Regions from separate parts of the Ensifer sp. YR511 genome, predicted to be linked through region 3. Evidence: riboswitches for the same ligand, from Rfam matches in the RefSeq annotation. Region 3 holds a riboswitch; each other region holds the start of a gene.
The links. A riboswitch is a leader RNA that binds a small molecule or an ion and turns the genes downstream of it on or off. The one in region 3 is predicted to bind thiamine pyrophosphate.
Positions count from the first base shown of each region.

Region 1: it holds a riboswitch for thiamine pyrophosphate, as region 3 does, so the genes downstream of both, thiC (phosphomethylpyrimidine synthase ThiC) here and thiD (bifunctional hydroxymethylpyrimidine kinase/phosphomethylpyrimidine kinase) in region 3, are expected to answer to the same signal.
Region 2: it holds a riboswitch for thiamine pyrophosphate, as region 3 does, so the genes downstream of both, thiB (thiamine ABC transporter substrate binding subunit) here and thiD (bifunctional hydroxymethylpyrimidine kinase/phosphomethylpyrimidine kinase) in region 3, are expected to answer to the same signal.

Region 1 covers NZ_FNGR01000009.1:123,093-129,216, forward strand. Annotated here, with positions in the region: gene BLU15_RS40640 (hypothetical protein) at 1-434, opposite strand, end outside; gene thiC (phosphomethylpyrimidine synthase ThiC) at 889-2,712, opposite strand; TPP riboswitch at 2,803-2,931, opposite strand; gene BLU15_RS17700 (sigma-54-dependent transcriptional regulator) at 3,029-4,393, opposite strand; gene BLU15_RS17705 (sensor histidine kinase) at 4,397-6,124, opposite strand, start outside.
Region 2 covers NZ_FNGR01000004.1:172,555-178,678, forward strand. Annotated here, with positions in the region: gene thiQ (thiamine ABC transporter ATP-binding protein) at 50-769, opposite strand; gene thiP (thiamine/thiamine pyrophosphate ABC transporter permease ThiP) at 766-2,391, opposite strand; gene thiB (thiamine ABC transporter substrate binding subunit) at 2,399-3,427, opposite strand; TPP riboswitch at 3,479-3,597, opposite strand; gene BLU15_RS10280 (GNAT family N-acetyltransferase) at 3,733-4,218, shown strand; gene BLU15_RS10285 (thiamine diphosphokinase) at 4,303-4,953, shown strand; gene BLU15_RS10290 (ABC-F family ATP-binding cassette domain-containing protein) at 4,957-6,124, shown strand, end outside.
Region 3 covers NZ_FNGR01000011.1:3,793-9,916, forward strand. Annotated here, with positions in the region: gene BLU15_RS19135 (class I SAM-dependent methyltransferase) at 1-927, shown strand, start outside; partial or broken gene BLU15_RS38985 (IS3 family transposase) at 1,201-1,323, opposite strand; TPP riboswitch at 1,642-1,745, shown strand; gene thiD (bifunctional hydroxymethylpyrimidine kinase/phosphomethylpyrimidine kinase) at 1,863-2,693, shown strand; gene BLU15_RS19145 (glycosyltransferase family 4 protein) at 2,761-4,062, opposite strand; gene BLU15_RS19150 (hypothetical protein) at 4,059-6,124, opposite strand, start outside.

The DNA.
Region 1 (6,124 bases), on a different contig from region 3:
GGTGTCCGGCGAAAAAGATTGAGGAAACTGCTGCCGCCGTGCCATACGCTGCCGGTTGGTCCGTAATCCCGCCCGTCGCGCGATGAGGATGAGTGGCGCTCGCTGTCTCCGCCGCTCAGGCCGCTTCCGTCGATGACGCCGCCTCCACCGCCAGCCCCGGTCCCGCCGGGCTCGCCGCCCACGCCGCTACCATCGCCGGAGCCCCAATCGCCGCCACCCTCTGTGCCGTTGCTTCCGCCGCTCCCGACGTTTTCGCTACCTTGGTCGCTGCCGCCCGCGGCACCTTCACCATTCGTGCCGCCGGCATCGGCGTCGTCCGCATGGGCAGCGGAAATCCAGGAAAGGCCCGCGGCAAAGCCCCGGTCACCGTTGAGGCGCGGCAGATCTCCGCCGAATGCTGCAAGGGCTCCTATGGACAAGGCCGTCAGTCTCAACAGGCATGTCCTCAAGTCATTCTCCTTGTGCAAACGGCGTTCTTGCGTCGTCCTGCAAGACTTTTGCGCGGTACAGTACGGCTGCTCGTCGCGAATGAATTTCGCCGACAGCGACTTTTGCGTGCGCCTTGCATATCGTTCAATCGATGTGGGGACAAGCTGTTGGGGGGACGGGCGACACGGAGCGCAAGGTGCGGGCCTCTGGCAGCGGCCACGACATGCAGATGATCGCCCGCATCGCTGAGGGATCGCGAGAGGGACAGAGGACGTTGCATGTTTGTCGATTGAACGGGGTCGTTGGCGCGCCTCCCACCCTCCGTCATGCTCGGCTCAAGCCCGAGCATGACGGAGGAGGAGAGCCTTGGCGGTCGCCGCTTCCGCTTCCGAGGCGGGAGGCGGAGTCCTGAGTGAACTGAAGGGGCCGTGACTGGCCCCTTCAACGAGTCTCTGTCGTCTACTCGGCCGCGCCAGCCGCCCCTTCCACCGGCATATAGAGGTCGCCGCCCTCGCGGTATTTCGCGGCCATTGCCTCCAGGCCTTCCTTCTGCGCTTCTGCGCGGATGTCGTGCGAGATCCGCATCGAGCAGAATTTCGGGCCGCACATGGAGCAGAAATGCGCGACCTTGTGCGCTTCCTTCGGCAGTGTCTCGTCGTGGAAGTTACGGGCCGTCTCCGGGTCGAGCGAGAGGTTGAACTGGTCCTCCCAGCGGAATTCGAAGCGGGCGCGCGACAGCGCGTCGTCGCGCACCTGGGCGGCCGGATGGCCCTTGGCGAGATCGGCGGCATGGGCGGCGATCTTGTAGGTGATGACGCCGACCTTGACGTCGTTGCGATCGGGAAGACCGAGATGCTCCTTCGGCGTGACGTAGCAGAGCATGGCGGTGCCGAACCAGCCGATCATCGCCGCGCCGATGCCCGACGTGATGTGGTCGTAGCCGGGCGCAATGTCCGTCGTCAGCGGTCCGAGTGTGTAGAATGGCGCCTCGCCGCAGACGGCGAGTTGCTTGTCCATGTTCTCCTTGATCTTGTGCATCGGCACGTGGCCGGGGCCTTCGATCATCACCTGACAATCCTTGGCCCAGGCGATCTTGGTGAGCTCGCCGAGCGTTTCGAGTTCGGCGAATTGTGCCGCGTCGTTGGCATCGGCGATCGAGCCGGGGCGCAGGCCGTCGCCGAGCGAGAAGGAGACGTCATAGGCGCGGCAGATGTCGCAGATTTCCTCGAAATGCTCGTAAAGGAAGCTCTCGCGATGGTGATGCAGACACCACTTGGCCATGATCGAGCCGCCGCGCGAAACGATGCCGGTGACGCGATCGACGGTGAGCGGGATGTAGTGCAGCCGGACGCCGGCATGGATGGTGAAATAGTCGACGCCCTGTTCGGCCTGCTCGATCAGCGTGTCGCGATAGACTTCCCAGGTGAGGTCCTCGGCAATGCCGTTGACCTTTTCCAGCGCCTGGTAAAGCGGCACGGTGCCGATCGGAACCGGTGAGTTGCGGATGATCCATTCGCGGATGTTGTGGATGTTGCGGCCGGTCGAAAGGTCCATGACGGTGTCAGCGCCCCAGCGCGTCGCCCAGACCATCTTTTCGACCTCTTCCGCCATCGACGAGGTGACGGCGGAGTTGCCGATATTGGCGTTGATCTTCACCAGAAAATTCCGGCCGATGATCATCGGCTCGGACTCCGGGTGGTTGATGTTGGCAGGCAGGATCGCCCGGCCGCTGGCGATTTCCTGGCGCACGAATTCGGGTGTCACGTGATCGGGGATGTGGGCGCCGAAGCTTTCACCGTCCCGGACCTTCGCGCGCGCCGCGTCGCGGCCGAGATTTTCGCGGATCGCCACGAACTCCATTTCCGGCGTGATGATGCCGGCGCGGGCATAGGCAAGCTGGGTCACTGCGCGGCCGCCCGTGGCCTTCAGCGGCGCATGCTGAAACGGGAAGGTCGGTGTCAGCCTGTCGCCGCTCACAAAGCCGTTGTCCTCGGGGCGGACCACGCGTCCCTCATAGGTTTCCACATCGCCGCGGTCGACGATCCAGTTGCGGCGCAGCCGCGGCAGGCCGTCCTCGATGCGGATCTCGGCGTCGTCGGCGGTGTAGGCGCCGGAGGAATCATAGACCGTAACCGGTTGCTCCCCCGACGTCGGGTGGAGCGCAATCTCGCGCATCGGCACGCGGATATCCGGATGAAGCACGCCCGGCTTGTGGATCTTGCGAGAGGCGGGAAGCGGTCCTTGCGTGACCGTGAGGGCTGCGGGTTTGGTGGCAATATTCATGACGAGGCTCCAAGTTTGCAATTGGAGACCCAGTTCTGATGCCGGAAGGATGAAAGACGCTCCGCCAGATGCTGGACGCACGGAATCCTGGCTTCGATATCTGCACCGTCCCTACGCCAGTATGAACTGGATCAGGTTCAACGGGTCACTGCGCCACAGCCGGCAAGCCGGCCATCCAGCAGAATCTCAGCCCCTTGCGGGACCCCCCTGGTGAATGCCTAGATCATAGCCATCGATCGGCCCGGGTCGTCAAGCGTGAATTCGCCTGCCGACAAAGATGCACCTATTGCGTGTGGTGACGGATTCGGGTTTGACGCTAGCGGCCGGCCTTTTCCGGTGCGGCCCGCTCGGCGTAATCGGCACGGTTGATGCCGTGGCGCTGGAGCTTGTCGTAGAATGTCTTGCGCGGAATGCCGAGCGCCTCGATCGTCGCCTTGACGTCGCCGCGCTGAGCCCGCAACACCTCTTTCAGGATCTCCGCCTCGTAGCGTTCGAGCCGTTCCGGGAGCGCAAATCCAGGCTGTCCGGCGGGCGCAATCGGCTGTCCCAGCGGACCTTCGACACCAAGCGCCACGCGTTCGGCAAAGTGCGAGAGCTCGCGCACATTGCCCGGCCAGGCATGCGTCATCAGATGTTTCTGCACGGCCGATGTGACCACAGGCGCGTCGCGCTTGAAGCGCTCGGCCGCCCGCGTCAGGAAGTGCGAGAAGAGCAGCGGGATATCGTCTCGGCGTTCGCGCAGCGGCGGGATCGACAGTGTTACGACATTCAATCTAAAGTAGAGATCTTCCCGGAAATCGCCGCGCTGCGCCGGGTCGCCGAGATCGATTTTGGCAGCCGCGATGACGCGGATATCGACCGGACGAACCTGGTTGGTCCCGAGCGGCGTGATCTCTCGCGCTTCCAGAACGCGCAGCATCTTCACTTGAGTCGCCGGTGGCATCGCCTCGATCTCGTCGAGGAACAGCGTGCCGCCGCTCGCATGCTCGATCCGGCCGATGCGCTTCTTCAAGGCGCCGGTGAAGGCGCCCTGTTCGTGGCCGAAGAGTTCGCTTTCGATCACCGTTTCGGGCAGCGCCCCGCAATTCAGCGCCACGAAGTTGCCGTTGCGGCGTCGGCTCCAATTGTGGAGCAGCGTCGCCACCACCTCCTTGCCGCTGCCCGTCTCGCCGGCGACGAGCACGTCGACATCGGTATCGGCAATGTGCCGGATCGTCTGGCGCAAACGTTCCATGACCGGCGTCTGGCCGATCAGCGGCAGGCTGTCGCCGGCCGTCTCGGCGGCGCGTTTCAGCGCGCGGTTTTCCATCACGAGCCGGCGTTTTTCCAGCGCGCGATGCACGCTCTGCACCAGCCGGTCGGCGGCAAAGGGTTTGGGGATGAAGTCGTAGACGCCATCCTGCAGCGCCTGCACTGCCATCGGGATATCGCCATGGCCGGTCACCAGGATCACTGGCAGATCCGCGTCGAAAGCTTCGATGCGGCGGAAGAAGGCGAGGCCGTCGATGCCCGGCATGCGGATATCGCTGACGACGACGCCGTCGAAATTCGCATCCAGCGTCTTCAACGCTTCGGCAGCGCTGGCAAAAGGGGTAATGGCGAGGCCGGCGAGTTCCAGCGTCTGCGTCATCGCCTTGCGCAGATGGTTGTCGTCGTCGACGAGATAGACGGTCGGCTGCATCGCTCAGGCCCTCTTCAGGCGAACCGTGAAGACGGTGCCCCTGTCGCTGGTTTCGACGGTGATATCGCCGCCATAGTCGGCGACGATCTCCTTGGAGATGGCAAGGCCGAGGCCGAGCCCTTCATCCTTCGAGGTGTTGAACGGCGTGAACAGATCCTCGTGGATGTGCAGGGGAATGCCTGGGCCGTTATCGGCAACGACGAGCAAAACCGTCCCGGAGGGACCGTCCTCGCAGCGCACGCGGATCTCGGCGTCGCTGCGCGTGCCGAGCGCTTCCAAGGCATTTTGCAAAAGGTTGATCAGCACCTGCTCGAGCCGGATGCGGCTGCCGAGGACGCTGAGGCCATTTTCCGGGAGGTCGATGACGATCGCATCCATGCGGCCGGCAAAGCGGCTGCGCAGCAGCATCATCGCCCCCTCGATCACGTCGCGCATGGGCGTCGGCTCGGCGACGAAGCGGCCCTTGCGAGCGAAGCTTCTGAGTTCGTCGGTGATGGTGCCGACCCGATCGGTCAGTTCGGCGATGCTGACAAGGTTCTCGACCGCGGTCTGCTGCTGGCCGCGTTCGAGGAAGGTGCGGGCGTTGTCGGCATAGGCGCGGATGGTCGCGACCGGCTGGTTGATCTCGTGGGCGACGCCGGCCGCCACCTGGCCAAGGATCGCCAGCCGGTTCGCCTGAACCAGTTCCTGCTGCACCGCCTGCAGCTTCTCGCCGGTACGCCGGTGGTCGGCGATCTCCGTTTCGAGATGATCGCGGGCAAGGCTGAGGTCATGTGTGCGCTCCGCTACGCGGGTCTCCAGCTCGTCGCGCGCGGCGCGATCGCGCGCAGACACCAGTGCCAGCGTCTGGCGGCGGCGCAGGAGGACCGCGGTAAAAGCGAGCAGCGGTGCGAGGAGGGCCAGGGCAATCAGCCGGGCCTCCCGGGTTGCCGCCGAGATCGCGCCATCGAGCGGCGCCAGCTGCTCCAGCCGCCAGCTGGTGGTCGGAACCATGGTTTCGACCCGGAGGAACCGACGTTCGCTGTCGCCCGGCAACAGTGCGCGCAACTCGCTGGAGCCATCGCTGGTCGGCTCGATGTCGCGGAAGGGCAGCGGCAGCAGCGAGGCATCGCCAAATTGCAGGCTGTCGCGGATGGCGGCGACGCGGTCGCGTGGAATTGTTCTGGTCGTCATGAAGCGCCAGGAGGGGAAGCTGGTGATCAGCACGATGCCGCGCCGGTCGGTGACGTAGACCGGCTTGCCGGAGGCGAGCCATTCGGCTTCCACATCGTCGAATTCGAGCTTGGCGACGACGACGCCGATCGGGCCGTCAGGACCCTGGACCCGACGCGAAATGTAGAGGCCCGGCCGCTTGCTGACGTTGCCCATGGCGAAATGCTCGGCCTTGCCGTCGCGCATCGCCATGCGGAAATATTCGCGGAAGGCATAGTCGTTGCCAACGAAACTCGTCGGCTCGCGCCAGTTGCTGGCAGCGACGGCGACGCCATCGGGGCCGATCACGTAGATGACAGCGGCGTCCGTGTTGGTCGCCAGCGCCTGCAGCTTCTCGTTCAGCCGTTGCAGCGCCTCTGTGCCGCGGGTCGAAAGGGCTGCCTTCACCTCGACATCGTCGGCCAGCACCAGCGGCGTCGAGCGTTGGCGTTCGAGTACGGCGCGCAGCAGCGAGGCCTTCAGATTGGCATCGATCCGGCTTTGGGCATCGACAGTTTCGAGCGCCTGGCTTCGGCCGTA
Region 2 (6,124 bases), on a different contig from region 3:
GGTCAAATTGTGGCAATCGGCCAAGGGCGTGGAGAATCCGATCCGTCCTTCAAGTATTGCCGAGAAAGCGGTCGATCGCCGCATTGTCCCGCCGCGCCAGGAAGCGGTCGAGGGTGTCGTTTGCGATGATACGCCCCTGGTCGAGAAAAAGCACGCCGTCGGCCAGGGCCTTCACGTCTTCGGGATGGTGTGTGATCACCAGGATCGTGTTGCCTTCCTCCTCGTGCAGTTCCCGCAGGAGCGTGCGCATGCCGGCGCGCATGCCGGGATCAAGCGCTGCGAAGGGCTCGTCGAGCAGCAGCAGGGGGCGCTTTCGCACAAGCGCGCGGGCGAGGGCGACGCGCTGGCGCTCGCCGCCTGAAAGCGTCGGCGGCAGCCTTTTCCCGAAGCCTTCGAGCCCGACGCGGCGGAGCGCGTCTTCAATCTTCTCGCGGTCGGTTGCGCTCAGCCGAAGCGCCGGGTCGATGCCGAGTCCGATGTTGGTCGCGACGTCGAGATGGGCGAAGAGGTTGTTGTCCTGGAAGATCATCGAGACCGGCCGTTCCGACGGCGCCCGATCGGCAACGTTCTCGCCGAGAATGCGCACCTCGCCGCGATCGGGATCCTCGAACCCGGCAATGAGGTGGAGCAGCGTCGATTTGCCGGAGCCCGAGGCACCGGCGACAGCGACGATGCCCCCCTTGGCGATGGTGCAATCGAAGGTGAGCTTGGCCGTTTCGAAACGGACCTCGACATCGCGCAACTCTATCGCGGGAACGGGATCGATCATGCTTTGCGTCCTTCCGGCCGGCTGTCATTGGCCGTGCCGAGGATGGTGAATATCAGGCAGAGAAGCCCGAGGAAAAGGGCGAGACCGGCGGCGTCGGCGGTGCGGTAGCTGCCCATACGGCTATAGAGCAGCCACGGCAGCGTCACCATGTCTTGGCTGCCGAAGAGAGCGACGGCGCCGAGGTCGCCGAGCGACAGCGCCATGGCGAAGGAAAGGGCCATCAATAGCGGCTTGCGCAGCGCCGGAAAGTCGATCCATCGCAGACGATCAAAACCACGAATGCCAAGGCTTGCCGTCAGCCGTTCGGACCGTGCCGCATGGGTCGCCATTGCCGGCGCGAGGATGCGGTGGACGAAGGGCAGCGCCATCAGCGCGTTGATCGCAACGACGATGGCAGGTGCAAAGCGCGCGACGTCACCGAAGGGACGCAAAAGCAGAAACCATCCGGCGCCGAGCACCACCGGCGGCACCAAGAGGATCAGCGAGGTGCTGGCACCGATGGCACCGGCAAAGCCGCGGGAGAGCGACGTCGCGTGACGCGGCGCGGTGGCGGTTGCCGCCGCCCGGATCATCACGGCTGCCATGGTGACGGAGGCGAGTGCCGAGGCGAGCGCGATTGCCGCACTCGTCCGCAGCGCCCGGTGCACCGCCGGATCGCGGGCGAGCTTCAGCAGATCGGCTTCGAGTCCGGAGATGAGAACCGCGACCAGCGGCGCGCCGAGAAACAGAAAGGCAAGCGTGATCCAGGTGCCATCACTCAGGCGCGCGATCCTTGACGCGCCATCGAAACGGCGCACAGTGCGGCCACCGGTCATGCCCTCTTCCGGCTCGGTCGCCAGATGACGAAGCAGGAGCAGCAGCAGGCCGGTCATGGCGATCTGCAGGGCTGACAGCGCGATCGCGCGCGGCGGATCGAAATCGAAACGCAGCGCCTGGTAGATCGCCACTTCGATTGTGCTGGCCGCAGGCCCGCCGCCGAGCGTCAGCACGAGGGTGAAGCTGGTGGCGCAGAGCATGAAGACGAGGCCGGCGGCACCCGGCAGGAGGCCGCGCAGCACGGGCCATTCGATGAAGCGAAAGAGTGCGCGTGACGGCATGCCGAGATTGGCGGCGCTGCGCCAGTATTCGGCGGGGATGCGCTCGAGCCCGGCCAGGAACAGGCGCGCTGCAAGCGGCATGTTGAAGAAGACGTGGGCAAGCAGGATGCCGAACAGGCCGTAAATGCTGACGGGCTGCGCGAGGCCGAGCCAGCGTAGGCCGGAATTGAGGAAACCCTGCCGCCCCCAGATCTCGATCAGCCCGAGTGCGCCAACCAGAACCGGCAGTCCGAGTGGCAGCGCCATCAAGCGCAGCAGCCAGATGCGGCCGGGGAACTGCGGTCGTCGCGCTAGCGCCCGGGCGACGGGGATGGCAAAGAGCACGGACAGCAACGTCGAGAGGGTCGCCTGCAGCAGCGTGAAGCGGGTGACGCGCCAGATGTAGGCGTCGAACAGCGCATCGTCGCTCGCGCCGCCCGTCTGGCTCAGCAAGGCGACGATCGCAAGACCGACGAAAAGGACGAAGACGCCGAGGCAGGCTGCCCCGGCGACCACTGTCATACGATTTTCGCGCAGTGCGAACAATCCGGCCTCAGTTCTTGCTCATGGCGGCAAGCCATTCGTCGATCCAGGCCTTGCGGTTCTTGGCGACGTCCTCCGAGGGCAGGAGGAAGGTGTTTTCCGGCTTGACCAGCTTATTGAAGGCGTCCGGCAGCGGCTCCTTGGTCGCTGCGACCGGCATCATCCAGTTCGTCGTCGGGATGATCGACTGGAAGTCCGGACCGGTCATGAAGGCGAGGAACTGCTTTGCCAGTTCCGGCTCCTTGGCGTTCTTGGTCATGCCGGCGACTTCGATCTGGATGTAGTGCCCTTCGGAGAAGGCAGCGGCCTGATAGCGCTCGGTGTTTTCCGCGACCATGTGGTAGGCCGGCGACGTGGTGTAGGACAGCACCATCGGCGCCTCGCCCTTGGTGAAGAGGCCATAGGCTTCCGACCAGCCGGGGGTGACGGTCAGAACGCGGTCCTTCAGCTTCGTCCAGGCGGCACCCGCCTCATCGCCATAGACGGCCTTGACCCAGAGCAGGAGGCCGAGGCCCGGCGTCGACGTACGCGGATCCTCGATGACGATCTTCTGCGACGGGTCGCCTTCTACCAGCTCCTTCAGGCTCTTCGGCGGCGTCTTCAGCGTCTCGGTGTCGTAGACGACGGCGAAGTGGCCGTAGTCATAGGGCAGGAACGTGTCGTCGGAGAAGTTGCCGGGAACGGTGACGCCGGTTGCCTCGACGCCGTGCGGCGCGAAGAAGCCCGTTGCCTTGGCTTCCGCAACGAGGTTGGTGTCGAGGCCAAGCACGATGTCGGCCTTGGAAGCCTCGCCTTCGAGCTTCAGGCGGGTGAGCAGCTCGACGCCGTCGGCCACGCCGACATAGTTGACCTTGCATTCGCAGGTCTTCTCGAAGGCTTCTGCGACCTTGGCGCCCGGGCCCCATTCGGTGATAAAGCTCTCATAGGTGTACACCGTCAGCGTCTTGTCGGCGGCGGTCGCGGCGCCGGAGAAAACAAGGCTCGCGGCCGTCGCAAGGGCTAGCCGGCTAAAGAATTTAAGTTGCGATGAATTGGACATGGCGAGGACCTCTCTCCCAAAGTTCGTTGTTGCATGGGAAAAGGGCGTATCGATCCGATCGCGTCTAATCCCTCCGCCGGTATGAGCCGGATCAGGTTCCGCGGGTTGGCGTTTTGACGCCTCTCAGCCTCCGGCCGCAATGCGGTCGGGAGGCACCCCGTTAGAGCGGCAAGAGATTTACCGCTGCCTCGGTCCCATGGCAAGCGATGTTTACGGCGAAGCAAGGGGACGCCTGGCCAGCACAATGGCTCGTGTTTGCGTATGCCGCCAACTGCGCTACACAACGGCAGCGAGGAGGAAATGTCATGCCCGATATGCTTGTTCGACTTTATGCCCTGCCGGCTGAACCTCAGTCGAAGCTTGGCCTTGGCATCAGCATTCGCCGCGCCATGGCGCCGGAGCGCCGCCTGGTCGTTTCCTGGATTGAAAAGACTTTCGGTGCCGGATGGGCGGGCGAGGCGGAAGCCGCCTTTTCCTCCACCCCGACGCGCATGCACGTCGCTGTCCATGACGAAAAGATCGTCGGCTTTTCCTGCCACGACGTAACGGCACTCGGCTTCTTCGGTCCGACCGGCGTCGACGAAAGCATGCGCGGGCAGGGGATCGGTGAGGCACTGTTGCTTGCAAGCCTCACGGCCATGCGCGAGGCCGGCTATGGCTACGCGATTATCGGCGGCGTCGGGCCGGCGAAGTTCTACGAGCGGGTGGCCGGCGCCGTCGAAATTCCGGATTCGACCCCCGGCATTTATGCCGGCATGCTTTTTCCCGATCCGGTGCCCGAGGGGCATTGATGGTCTGACCAAAATATCGAGAACCGCTCGTTCGACGGTTTTCTTCGTTTTCCTTCGGCGGTCCTTTGCGCTATGGGCTTTGCCATGGCTCGATCGACCTTCACCATTCTGCTTGGCGGCGCCCTTTCGCTGACCGACCGGCTGGCTCACCAGCTGGCCGCAAGTCGCTTCATTGCGGCTGACGGCGGCATGCGCCATGCCCGATTGCTCGGCATCGTGCCGGATGTCTGGGTCGGTGATTTCGACTCGACCGAGGAAGCCCTTCTTGCGGACTACGCCTCCGTCCCGCGCGAGCCCTATCCGGCGGCGAAGGCCGCGACGGACGGGGAGATCGCGGTCGAGGCGGCGCTGTCGCGTGGAGCCGATCGCCTGATTTTCGCCGGCGCCCTCGGCGGTACCCGCAGCGATCACGCCTTCATGCACCTGCTGCATGCCGTCGCCCTTGCCGAGCGTGGCCTTTCCGTGTTGATGACCTCGGGCGAGGAAGAGGCCTATCCGCTGCTGGCCGGCTCGCTCGACCTCGACCTACCCAAGGGCTGCCTCTTCTCGGTGCTCGGGTTGACCGAGCTTACCGGTCTTTCGATCGTCAATGCGCGCTATCCGCTCGACGATTTCACCTTGCCGTTCGGCTCGTCCCGAACCGTTTCCAACGTTGCGGAGGGTCCCCTTCGCTTCACTCTCCAGAGCGGTCGCGCCATTGTGCTCGCCCGCCCCTATGATCTTTCCGGAGCCTGAGCCTTGGCGCCTCCCATTCTGAAACTCGACGACATCTTCCTCACCTTCGGCGGCGCGCCGCTGCTAGCCGGCGCCAATTTTCAAGTCGAACCGGGCGACCGCATCTGTCTGGTCGGCCGCAACGGCTCGGGCAAGTCGACGCTGATGAAGATTGCCGCGGGCCTGGCCGAGGCGCAGTCGGGCGAAATCTTCCGCCATCCCTCCGCGACCATCCGCTATCTGCACCAGGCGCCGGATTTCGACGGCTACGACACGGTGCAGACCTATGCCGAGGCAGGACTCGGCCCGAGTGACGATCCCTATCGCGTCGCCTATCTGCTGCAGCACCTGGGGTTGACCGGCGAGGAAGACCCGAAGCGCCTTTCGGGCGGTGAGGCGCGTCGCGCGGCGCTTGCCCGTGTCATGGCGCCGGAGCCGGATATCCTGCTGCTCGACGAGCCGACCAACCATCTCGATCTGCCGACGATCGAATGGCTGGAAGACGAACTGATCCGCAGCCGTTCGGCGCTCGTTCTGATCTCGCACGACCGGCGCTTCCTGGAGAAGGTCTCGACCGCGACCGTCTGGCTCGACCGTGGCCAGTCGCGGCGGCTCGACCGCGGCTTTGCCCATTTCGAGGCTTGGCGTGACGAGGTGCTGGAGGCCGAGGAGCTGGAACAGCACAAGCTCGGCAAGGCGATCGAGCGCGAGGAACATTGGCTGCGCTACGGCGTGACCGCTCGACGCAAGCGCAACATGCGCCGCCTCGGTGAGCTGCAGACCATGCGGGCGACCTATCGCGGCCACAAGGGGCCGCAGGGAACGGTACAGGCGACGGCCGCCGACGCCAAGGAATCGGGCAAGCTGGTGATCGAGGCGGAGAAGGTCACCAAGGCCTATGGCGAGCGCACCATCGTCGCGCCGTTCTCGATCCGCGTGCACCGCGGCGACCGCATCGGTCTGGTCGGCCCGAACGGCGCCGGCAAGACGACGCTCCTGAAGATCCTGACCGGACAGATCGAGCCGGATACGGGCACGGTCAAGCTCGGCACCAATCTCGAAATCGCGACGCTTGACCAGAAGCGCGAAGACCTCAATCTCGACGACACGCTGGCGCACTACCTGACGGACGGGCGCGGCGACAACCTGCTGGTCAATGGCGAGCAGCGCCACGTCACCGGCTACATGAAGG
Region 3 (6,124 bases):
GAGCAAAACGCGTCAGAGGCGGTTCCGGTGTCCACCGACACCACGATTGAAGAACTTGCCGACCTCGCCTACCGGTCAATTCTTGGCCGTCCTGCTGAAAAGGGCATCGCCGAGAAATGGGCGCAGAGGGCGCAACAGGAGCCGAAAGAGCGGCTTATGACGAACCTGGTCAATTCTCCTGAGTTCCAGCGAAACTACCTGCACCGCCTCGTCCGGAAAGATGGGATGCGTGCTGTCGCCGACATCAACAACCGCCTGTCTTTTTCCATCCTCCCCAAGCCGCTTCACCAGGAGCGCTTGAGAATGATCAAAGACCACCTCCCGGTGGTCCCCAAGGTTCTCGATCTCGGCGGCGCCTCAGGCGACGAGCAAGGCGCCCTCCTCTCGATGGGGTACCGCGGAGCCGAAGACATTACGATCATCGATCTGCCACCGGATATCCGCTTCAAGGCCGCGATGGAAAAGGCGACCGTCTCGGAGCACCACGGAACAACGGTACGGTATGCCTATCATTCGATGGCCGACCTTGAGCGGTATGAGGACGAGAGTTTCGATTTCGTCTGGTCTGGCGAGACAATCGAGCACATCCCGCTCGAAGCCGGCGATAACGTCTTCAAGAGTGTCCAGCGCATCCTGAAGCCAGGTGGCATCTTCGCACTCGATACGCCGAACCGCACAGTTACCCGCCTCGGCGTGGGGGACACTGGGTTTATCCACGCCGAGCATGCTCACGAGTATCGTTTCGAGGAATTGCTCGATCGTCACAGGGATTGCGGCCTCGACGTCATCGAGACCAAGGGCTTGATGGACGCTCGCCGCTCGCTTGAGGTCGGCTATCTCCTTCCAGACGAAATGGCCGCCGGGACTATCAACGACACCCCCGAGACCTCTTACGTCTTCTTCGTGAAGTTCCAGAAGCCCGCTTAGTTCGCGAGACTGGATAGCCACTGCCATTGGGTACCGGCTACGTTCTGTAGGGTGATCCGCGAGATGTTGTTCGCCAGCGTGATATCCGCCCCTAGAAACAGGTTTTCGGTACCATTTTTCAAGGCGACATCCCGGGCGCCGGAACGTAAACAACGTGATGATGTCGCCATTGACCTGAGCCTCAAGTTTCCTACGGTGTTTCGGAAAGTCTTGGGTTTTCATGAACTGCCCCAGGTTGCTGGACCAGCGGAGGCTAGAGTTTTCCAGCTTCTCTCAGGGCCGCGGGCTGGTTGCGCCACCCGAATTCACCAGCGAGATCGGCACCTTGTTGCCGATCGCACCATATGGCCGAACCTCATTTTAGTTTCTTCGCCAATCCTCCATCCTTTCGCGGGCAATGCCACACCCCCAAACGATCGACGACGAGGACCGAGTCGCACTTCCGTGCAGCGCACGGGGTATCCGGCCATCATGAACCCCGGAATTCTCTGATTCCTGAGATGCAGGCGTGTGCTTGCCGCTTGCGTTGTCGGATGAAAAAAGTAATGTGGGCGCGTCTGTGAAGTCGAACGCTCAGACAGAAGGCTCCTTGCGCTCTCACGGCAATAGGGGCCTTTTTGTCATTGTGAAAGCGTGGATTTCTCGCGAATTGCATCGAACCACGCATTCGAGCTTTCCGGCCATTGACATCCCCAATCATCCGCCCCTAGCATTCTTCCTGCCGAGGGGCGCACTGTCACGGTGCTGAGATGGCGGTGAGCCAGACCCTTGAACCTGATCCGGATCATACCGGCGTAGGAACGGCAAGGGCCCTTCTGCTCACCAGCCGTCTTTGCGCTTACCGATCGGATCTCCGTCCATTTCCGGGAGGTCGCTTTGCTCGTGTCTGTTTTTGAATCAGTTATAGAAGGCTCAAACCTCATTCGGGTGGTCCGATGACTGCGATCGCCGTTACCATCGCAGGTTCGGATTCCGGTGGCGGGGCGGGCATTCAGGCGGATCTGAAGACGTTCTCGGCGCTGGGCGTTTATGGCGCCAGCGTGATCACGGCGGTCACGGCGCAGAATACCCGTGGGGTTTCTGCGGTTGCAGATATCTCCCCGACCGTCGTTGCGGCTCAGATCGACGCGGTGTTTTCCGATCTTGCCGTCGGTGCGGTAAAAATCGGAATGGTGTCGCGGCGCGAGACGATCGGGGTGATTGCCGCCGGTCTTAAACGCTATGGCCAGCTGGCTGTCATCGACCCGGTGATGGTGGCAACCTCCGGCGATCATCTGATGCAGCCGGACGCGATCGCGACGCTCAAGGAGGAGTTGTTGCCGCTGGCGCTTGTGCTGACGCCGAACCTCCCCGAGGCGGCGCTGTTGACCGGACGCGCAATTGCCGAAACCGAAAGCGAGGTCGCGCGTCAGGCGGAGATGCTCCTGAAGCTCGGTGCGCGTTCAGTGCTGATGAAGGGCGGCCATGCCAAGGGCAAGGACGCGATCGATATTTTCTATAGCGGGGAGGGTGTCCTTAACCTGTCACGGCCGCGGATCGAAACCAGCAATGATCATGGCACCGGGTGCACCCTATCGGCCGCAATCGCCTCGGGGCTTGCCAAGGGTATGCCGATTGACGATGCGGTTGTGGCAGCCAAGGCCTACTTGCATGCCGCGTTGGTGGCGGCCGATCGTCTGACCATCGGACAGGGGCGGGGGCCGGTGCATCATTTTCATCATTGGTGGGGCGACGCCAAAGGGTCGGCGTCGCGCCTTCGAACGTAACCGACTCCCAGGGCGCTCTTGGTCGTGCTTCGCGATCTGGCTGAGCAGTGTGGGCTTCGGGTCTATCTCAGGCCACTGCCGCGCTCGGCAGGGCCGGTTGTTCGCCCTTGAGCATCTTGCGATAGAGCGCCACATGTTCGCGCGCGCAATCGACATGGCTCGTCGGTCGCCTAAGCGTTGCCCGCAGATTGTCCCATGCCCGCGGCGCGCCGAGGACGTCGATCAGGCGGTCGGCCAGATCCTGGGCGCTGCCGGTGCGGAAGTGATAGCCGTCCAGGCGGTCGCGAACCTTTTCGGCCATGCCGCCGATGTCGGAGCAGAGGATCGGCCGGCCATGATGCAGCGCTTCCTGGATAACGACAGGGGAATTTTCCCACCAGACCGACGGCATCACCACCCAGTCGACCGAGCGCATCAGCCTTGGCATGTCCTGGTTCTGGTAGGCGCCGTAGAAGCGGACACGACGACCGGCGTCCTCAATGAGTTTCGCCACCTTCTCCTGATAGTCTTTCGGTTGGCGCTCGAGGTTGCCGCCGAAGATCATCAGCGAGGATTCATCGCCCCAGATGTCATCGGGCACGCGCGATACCGCGTCGATCAGCACGTGAACGCCCTTGAACGGCGTCATCTGTCCGAAATAGGCAAAACGGTTGCGCCGGGCCGTTGGCGACGGCAATTCGCGGGCCGGAGCCTTGTCGCCCATGACGATGCCGTTCTCGATCACGAAGATCTTTGCGGCTTCGAGCCCCCATTCGACATAGCGGTTGGCGAGAAAGGCGCTCGGCGCGATGAAGGCATCGGCGAGATTGAGCATGCCGCGCACGAACTGTTCGCGGCGAACGAAGCGCGACACCGGGATTTCGGGGAAGCACGTGTGGCAACTGATCGGTGAGGCGCCGTTGCAAAGCTGGCCCGAGGGGCGTTTCACCATTTGCCCGTGATTGTGGCAGATCGGCAGATACTCATGGAACGTCACGACGATGCGTGCCTTGGGCAGGGCATCACGGACGGCATAGAGCGCTTCCAGGCCGAAGCCGAGAATATGATGGAAGTGAATGACATCCGGCTTGATGTCGCCGACGAAGCGCAAAAGGTCGCGGCGGATCGCGTCCGTATCGCCGTTGGAGAGGAAGAAATGGTCGAAGTCTTCGGCGTGGTAGAGCACTTCGTCCATGGCGAGACGCAGGCTCATCAGTGCGGAGGCACCATGGCGCGGAACCGGATTGCCGACACGGGCGAGGTAGATCGATTCCACACCCGACAGGCCGTTCAGTGCCTTGTGAAGACCATGCGAAGCAATTTCCGCACCTCCGAGCGAATGGGTCGGGTGGCCATGGGAAACCACAAGTACGCGGAGTTTTTCGCTCATGCGTCAGTCTCCTCGAAGAATGTTTGGGCGGTTTCGGAGGCGGGCATCCAGCGGGCGCGGAAGAGCGTCCGGTCGACACGCTCCACGAACCGGGCGGTGGCGGCGGAGCCCGCTCCGGGCACCTCGTCCGATCCGACCATCTGCAGGGACGGAAGCCAATAGGCCTCGTAGCCCTTGCCGCTCAGGCGAAGGGCAAGATCGAGCCCCTTCAGTGCTGCGCCGAGATAGGTCGGCGACGGGCCTGCATCCTCCATCAGCGCCTCGCGCGGCAGGATGCAGCAATCGAGCGATGCAGTTGCGACCCGGGTCAGCTTCAGGCGATTGACGGCACCGACCGGATAACCGGCGTAGCGGCTCGATTGAAGATGGTCGGGGCGATCGAGCGACGTGCTGCCGGCCCAGCGGATCGAGTGATCCTCATAGGCTAGGGTCGGCGAAATGATGCTTCCCGTCTTTGCCTCGTAAGCGGAAACGAGTGCCTGATACCACCCGGTAATGGCTGGCGTCAGCGACGAGGAAAGCAGAACGACCGCGTCGCTGTTTACCCTTTCGGCAGCCGCTTGCGCCAGGTCGCATGCATCGCCGGCGCCTTCGACGGATATGAGCCGCAGCGGTAGGCGATAGAATTCCGAGAGCTGACGGATATGGACCGCGTGCCGTCGGAACCGCTCGGCCTGGAGCACGAGCGCGATCGGGGCCTGGCGCGTTTGCGGATCAAGCGCAAGCAGCCCCAAAAGCGGTGCGAAATCCGTCTCGGTTTCTTCGGCGACAAGAAGGATGGCGGTACCCTCGGCCTGATCGAACGGTCCCATGTCGACGACTGTCTCGACGCTCGGTGCGGTGTTGCGCGCCGCCGTCAGGAAAGGGACGATCTGCCGGTCGATAATATCGGGCAGGGCCCAGCTTGTCGGATCGATCGAGCCAAGCAGCCGCAAGGCGGCGGCGCGTGCGGGCAGCCGCACGGGGAAAAGTGGCATGTAGGCGCGGCGGGCGTCCCTGAGGGTGAGTTCGAGGTGAACTGGTCCCTCCGCTTCGCCACCAAGCGCCTCGATCCGACTGATAAATCCATGAGACCGGCGATGGCCGGAAATCGCGCTTTTGAATTCCGGCCGATCGACGAAGGCCTCTTCGACGTCGGATCGTTCGGTACGGGTCCAGGCTGCGTCCAGCCGCGCTCCGCCGCCCTGTCGGCAAAGTCGCACGCTTTCAACGTGCCCATCAGGGTCTAAAAGCCAGCCCGAAATTAGGAAGGCCCCATCCTCACCCTGGTAGAGTGCATCCACGCCAAGGCGGACAGGGACCGGAAGGCTTGAGATCGTCTCGGTGCCATCGTATCCGCTGGCGGCATCGCGTAGGCGAAGCATGACTTGCGGCGAGCTCTGGCTCTGGAGCAGCATCGCGCGGATATGGCCGGGTGTCTCGAGTGGACCTGTCACCACCCGGCGTTCGTGGAGCCCGACATAACGCCAGGCGCCGCGGCCGCGATAGAATATGCCCTTGATGTCGCGCGCTCGGGGCAGATCGTTTGCGGACAGGAGGCCGACAAAGCCGGCCGAACCGTCAGGCGCGTCGTTGCGCTGGAAAATGGCGACGTTGCAATCGGCAAGGAAGGTATCCTCGCTCTTGACGATCGCCCGGCAGACGCCGGCGGGCAGGTCGTGCGCCCATCCTTTCAGGGCGATGGTTCCATCATGCCCCTCGCCGAGCAGTTCGATATATCCGTCGCTCGCCGCTCCCGTTTTAAGCAGGGTCGTAATGGCCGCGAGCCGTTGATCGGCATCCGGCGGCTTGATCAGCACGTCGACCAGGCGGCCGAGCACGTGTACCAGCTGCGGACCGGCGAAATCCTTCAGCATCGCCGTGACTTCACCGATTGAAACGGTGCGTGGCGCAACCATATAGCGCTTACCGTTACCCGCCTTGCCGAAGCGGAGCGTAGTCGGCAGCTGCTCCGAGCCTTCGACCGGAAGCAGCGCGGCAAAGCCATGCGTGGCGGAAGACTGGGGTGCCGCCAGCCGCCAGCCGACGACCGACGCCATGACCTGGCTTGACGCATCTTCAT